Linked DNA regions of Candidatus Vesicomyosocius sp. SY067_SCS001. The protein of the gene in region 1 interacts with the protein of each later gene in a pairwise test. Links are inferred from orthologs where the notes say so. Each region holds a gene or a part of one and is shown on either strand. Other genes may lie near its edges.

Evidence for each region. Proteins that work in one complex are often made in the same cells at the same time.
Region 2: the proteins of lpdA (region 1) and HUW60_RS01485 interact in binary tests that used the Escherichia coli proteins (3 or more experiments, as listed by UniProt). The link is inferred for Candidatus Vesicomyosocius sp. SY067_SCS001 from one-to-one orthologs.

Annotation. Positions count from the first base shown.
Region 1 is NZ_CP054877.1:903,220-906,243, reverse strand. The notes cover bases 25-3,024. They hold lpdA (dihydrolipoyl dehydrogenase), read right to left. Parts: upstream 2,227-3,024; coding sequence 823-2,226; downstream 25-822. Other genes in these bases: HUW60_RS04360 (dihydrolipoyllysine-residue acetyltransferase), read right to left, coding at 2,219-3,024; HUW60_RS04370 (protein-L-isoaspartate O-methyltransferase family protein), read right to left, coding at 158-811; HUW60_RS04375 (efflux RND transporter permease subunit), read right to left, coding at 25-155. Also shown: more of HUW60_RS04375, read right to left, coding at 1-24. UniProt on the Escherichia coli protein: Lipoamide dehydrogenase is a component of the glycine cleavage system as well as of the alpha-ketoacid dehydrogenase complexes.
Region 2 is NZ_CP054877.1:303,025-306,038, forward strand. The notes cover bases 15-3,004. They hold HUW60_RS01485 (UvrD-helicase domain-containing protein), read right to left. Parts: upstream 2,590-3,004; coding sequence 439-2,589; downstream 15-438. Other genes in these bases: HUW60_RS01480 (hypothetical protein), read left to right, coding at 15-120; HUW60_RS01490 (Alvin_2107 family globule sulfur oxidation protein), read left to right, coding at 2,709-2,894; HUW60_RS01495 (KamA family radical SAM protein), read left to right, coding at 2,899-3,004. Outside these bases: more of HUW60_RS01480, read left to right, coding at 1-14; more of HUW60_RS01495, read left to right, coding at 3,005-3,014. UniProt on the Escherichia coli protein: A helicase with DNA-dependent ATPase activity. Unwinds DNA duplexes with 3'-5' polarity. Translocates on single-stranded DNA with 3'-5' polarity. Initiates unwinding more efficiently from a nicked substrate than double-stranded DNA.

The DNA.
Region 1 (3,024 bases):
TAACGTAGGTTTTTGTCACCTTCTAGTACTAAAGAGTCTGAAGATGCATCTAATTGAGAATTAGAGATTTGAGCTATAAAAAATATAGCAATTAGTAATAAAAGTGTAAGCCCTAATGAGGCTTTTTTTAGGATAAAATCAAAAAATAAGTTCATGATTAAAATTCAAAATTATTTGATGATTCTAACCCTTGCATTGTGTCTAATTGTGTTTCAAATAATGATTTTGTATCCCATTTATTCTTATTAATTCGAGTAATAAGTTTTGCACTCATAACGTTTTTAGTACCTTCAATTACAAAAATTCTACCACCTACATTTAATAAATGAAAGTAACGTCTTGTAATTTTAGGCACTGAACTACTAATAATCACTACATTAAAGAAATCATTATACTTCCAGTCTTTAGAAGCATCTACCACTTCTAAAGTAACATTATCAATACCCAATGTATCAATTCTTTTTTTGGCACTATGAGTAAGATTTTCATCAATTTCAATACTGGTTACAGATTTGCATAATTTTGACAAAACAGCTGTTAAATAACCACTACCTGTTCCTATCTCTAGTACAGTTTCATGTTTTTTAATATTAAGTGCATTCAATAATTGACCTTCAATCTTCGGAAAAAGCATTTTTGCTTTACTAGTAAGTGGAATTTCAATATCTGCAAATGTAAGATTTTTATATTTCTCTGGTACAAAATATTCTCTTGGTGTGTTTTTAAGTGCATTATTAGCAATATAATTCAAGCCGCCCCAAGGACGTATTTGTTGTTCAATGACATTTTTTCTTGCTTGTTTTATATTCATATAATCTATCCCTATTTTTTCTTTTTTGATGATAATAAATCTGTAATTGTACCTTGTGCCATCTCAGTTGCAAAGGCGGTAGTTTCACTTAAGGTTGGGTGGGCGTGGATAGTTAGTGCAATATCATCCATATCACAACCCATTTCAATAGCTAGTGTTGCTTCAGCAATCAATTCACTTGCATTGGTGCCGCAAATGCCCATGCCTAAAATTTTGCCTTTTACATCGAATAATCCTTTGGTAATGCCTTCAGATCTACCAATACTTAAACTACGACCTGAATTTGTCCAAGGAAATAAACCTTTTTCATAAGAGATTCCTTTAGCTTTTAGTTCTTTTTCAGTTTTTCCTGTCCAAGCAATTTCTGGGTCTGTATAGGCAATAGATGGGATAGTAAGGGCATTAAAACCTGATTTGTATCCACAAATAACTTCTGCTGCAATTTTAGCTTCGTGTATGGCTTTATGGGCAAGCATAGGTTGACCAGTAATATCTCCAATGGCGTAGATGTTATTAACATTGGTTTTCATTTGTTTATTGACAGGAATAAAACCCCAATCATTTATTTCAACACCAGCTTTTTCACAATCGATCAATTTTCCATTAGGGGTGCGACCAATAGCGACTAGTATTTTGTCAAAGGTGTCGAATTTTGGGGTGTTTTTTCCTTCAAATCCGACTTTAATACCTTCTTTTAATGCCTCAATTTTGGTTATTTTGGTGTTTAAAAAAATGTTAGCATATTGTTTTTTAATGTACCTAAGTAGTGGATTGACAATGTCTTTGTCGGCACTAGTAATTAGTTGGTCAGAAAGTTCAACCACAGTAATTTCGCTACCAAGTGCGTTATAAACTGTTGCCATTTCTAAGCCAATAATACCCCCACCTACTACTAACAAACGTTTTGGTATATTGGATAAGTTTAGTGCGTCTGTTGAATCCATTACACGAACATCATCAAATGTAAGGGTGGGGATTTTGGCAACTTGTGAACCTGTAGCAATAATACATTGTTCAAATTCAATAATATCATTGCTATTTTCTATTGTAATTTGATTAGCTGAGATAAATCTTCCATAACCTGTTACAACATTAACTTTTCTTGCTTTTGCTAAAGTTTTGATACCATTTGTTAGTTTGGTTACGATGTTGTCTTTATTTGTGCGTATACCATTGACACTAATTAGTGGCTCATTAAAGGTAACCCCTATATGTGAGGAATTTTTTGCTTCATTGATGATTTGGGCTGTATGAAGAAGTGCTTTAGAAGGAATACAGCCGACATTTAAGCATACACCACCTAAAGCGTTATAACGTTCAATTAGAGTAACTTGTTTACCTAAATCTGCCAGACGAAAGGCAGCTGTATAACCTCCAGGACCAGAGCCTATAATAACAACTTGAGTCTTAATCATAATTTGCCTCTTTTAATATTGTATTTAACTCTGCCATGAACCGTCCACCTTGTGCACCATCAATCACGCGATGGTCATAGGACAATGCTAGTGGTAATGTTAAAGTTGGGATAAAATTTTCACCATTCCAAGTAGGTTTTAAATATGAACGTGATATGCCTAAAATAGCTACCTCTGGTGCATTAACAATAGGGGTAAATTGTGTACCACCAATACCACCTAAGCTGGAAATAGTGAAACCTGAACCTTGCATATCTGCGGGTTTTAACTTATTTTCTCGTGCGTTCTTTGAAGTTTCAAAAAGTTCTTTAGCTAGATCAGTTAAAGATTTTTTTTCAACATCACGAATAACTGGCACAATTAAGCCTTTTGGTGTGTCCATTGCAATTCCTAAGTTAAAATATTTTTTAATAATCAAGTTTTCACCTGATTCATCAAGTGAAGCATTAAAACGTAGATGATTTTTCAACGTTTGAACCAATGCTTTCATAATAAAAACTAGAGGAGTGAGTTTAATGCCGTTAGCTCTTTGTTTTTGTCGGTATGCTTCCATTTGATTAATGTTAACTTCGTCAAACTGGGTAACGTGGGGAATGCTTAACCAGCATGTAGTTAAATGTTTACCTGATAATTTATTTATTCTAGATAGTTTTATTGTTTCAGTGTCCCCAAATTTAGAAAAATCAATTATTGGTGGTTTAGGAAGGGCGCTGTTAAAATTGTCAGAAGTTATGATTTGTTTAACGTGATTTTTAAGGTCAGTATCTAAAACTCTACCTTTTCTTCCTGTACCAGTTA
Region 2 (3,014 bases), 600 kb from region 1 along the record:
AGTAGACAAATTGCTATTGAAAAATCCTCAGGTATGCATACTAATATGAAACCGATTTATACCGATAAGCAAGCGGTGCAAAGTTTTTCAATTGATGATTTAAAGAAAACCTTAAATTAAACAGTTTATTTTGGTAAATTTATATAGGTTTTGATTTTATTAAATCACATGAATTATATTCAAATCAATAGAAAGGAATTATGTTATAACTAACTAATAAGTTTCTACTTTATTAAAATTGATTTATCATTATTTTTTGATTTCTTATATGATAGAACGGTATAGGCTAGATAAATATGGTGTTAATTTATCCACATTCTAACTACCTTAAAGAGGTATCTAATTTTATAATAATAATTTAATTTTTTAGTCAGTTGGTTGGCTTTGTTTCTAGATGAGTATCAAAAAAGTTATAGTGTAACAAGGTGAGTTGTTCAATTATATAAATTCTAAATTTGCATATGAACTAATCAACCATTTTATATCGCCTGTTTGTTTAAATTTTATCTGTATTCTGGAACTATCCCCTTGTCCTTCGAAATTTAATACTGTTCCTAATCCGAATTTGGTATGGTTAACTAAAGCACCAATATGTAATTGATTATCAGATTTAGTTATAATACTTTGACTAAAAATATTATCATTATTGTAATTTTTTATTGTTATACTAAATTTAACTTTAATCCTATTTAAATATTCACCTGGGATCTCGTTTAGGAAACGTGAAGGATCAGTGTGCAAAAAATGTCCGTGTAAAAATCGTTTTATGGTGTAAGATAGTGATAATTTTTTCATGGCACGGGTCATGCCAACGTAGCATAATCGTCTTTCTTCATCTATTAAATGTAGTTTATCTTTGCTTTTCCAGGGGAATAAACCTTCTTCCATGCCACTTAAGAATACATAAGGAAATTCTAAGCCTTTAGCTGAATGCATAGTCATAAGTTGTACACTTTGATTAATAAATGCATTAGTATTACTGCTAGAATCTATTGATGCTAAAGAAATAAACCCTATTACTTCATTCATATCATTATTCTGTTTATATTGTTTAGCTGCAGTTATTAACTCTTCTAGATTTTCTTTTTTGTTGCTAGTTTTATTATTAGAATAATGCGCCATTAATCCTGATATATTAAGTAAGTTTATTATTTTCTCAGATAAATCTAAGTTCTTAGTATCATCTTTCATTTTTTCAATTAGGTTGGTAAATCCATTTAATGCATTCGCAGTACGAGTTGATAGTGTAGATGATACTTGTATGGTTGCTTGAAAAAGACTGACATGGTTATTTTGTGCAAATGTACGTATTTTGTTAACTGTTTTTTTCCCAATACCACGAGTTGGGAAATTAACCACACGTTCAAAGGCAAGATTATCATCTGAGTTTTCTATTAAACGCAAATAACCTAAAGCGTATTTAATTTCAGCACGTTCAAAAAATTTTAAACCACCATAAATAATATAAGGAATATTGTATTTTATGAGCGCTTCTTCAAAGACACGAGATTGGGTATTAAGGCGATACAGAATAGCACAATCATTGGGTAATGATCCATTAGTGATTAATTTCTGAATGCTACTGACGACATAGTTTGCTTCATCTATTTCAGTTTGCGCTTCATATACATCAATTAATTCACCATCATTAGCATTAGTCCAAAGAGATTTACCCATACGGCTGGTATTATGAGAAATCAAGGCGTTAGAAGCCGTTAGAATATTATTTGTTGAACGATAATTCTGTTCTAAACGGATAGTTTTAATAGGAGCGAAATCTGTACATAATTTAGTAATATTTTCAATATTTGCACCGCGCCATCCATAAATAGATTGGTCATCATCACCCACACAGAATACTTTATTGTTACCACTAAATAATAATTTAATCCATTTGTATTGGATCGTGTTAGTGTCTTGAAATTCATCAATTAAAATGTGCTTAAAGCGATCTTTATAATGATTAAGTAAGGTTACGTTATTTTTTAATAACTCATAACTACGTATCAGTAGTTCTGCAAAATCAATCAAGTTATTTGATTTACAGTGTACTTCATAAAGTTCAAATACTTTAAGACTTTTTTTAATAAAATAGTTGTAACTAGAGTCAATATCCTGTAGGCGAATACCTTTGTTTTTTTGATTATTAATAAACTGCTGAATCTTTTTAATAGAAAATTTAGATTCGTCAATATTATTTTCTTTCATGAGGTTTTTGATAATGCGTATTTGGTCTTGTGCGTCTAGGATTTGAAAGCTAGAAGTTAATTGGGCTTGTTCATAATGAATACGTAATAATCGGTGTGCCAAGCTATGAAATGTTCCAGTCCACATACTTGTAATAGGGCACCTTAATAGCATACTTAATCTTTCACACATTTCAGTAGCGGCTTTATTGGTAAAAGTAACGGCTAGAATAGCATTAATGTGAACATCTTTTTGTGTGATTAAGTAAGCAATTCTATGTATGAGAACTTTGGTTTTACCACTTCCAGCACCTGCTAGTATTAAAGCGTTTTTTTCATTATTTAGTGTAACTGATTGGCATTGTTTGTCATTTAGACCATTTGTTATTTCAGATAAATTCATTATTTTTTTTCTTGTTTTATGGGGTTAAATGGTTATAATATTATCCTTCTCTTATGTCATTGAGAAATGAGTTGGCATAAGTAAATAAAATTATAAACATTATTTAAGGAGTGTCAATAATGACTTACTATGCAGGCGTTAAAAAAATGGAAGAAATGGGTGTAAATGATAATTATATACAAGGTTGGGTAGCTGGTTTTTTAAATAATCCAGAAATTGAAGAGCAAAGAATCACTAATGAGTGGAAATCAGGTTATGAAGATGGTAAAGAACACACAGACGTTAATTTTATAAATTTTTGCTAAATGTATGGAGAATAACTGGCAATATTATGCTAGATATGCTCTTAAAGGCGCTAATAAAAGTAACGTTTTTTTTAAGACAAAGATGTTTAAAGACCGTAATTTTCCTATTAAAATTCCCTT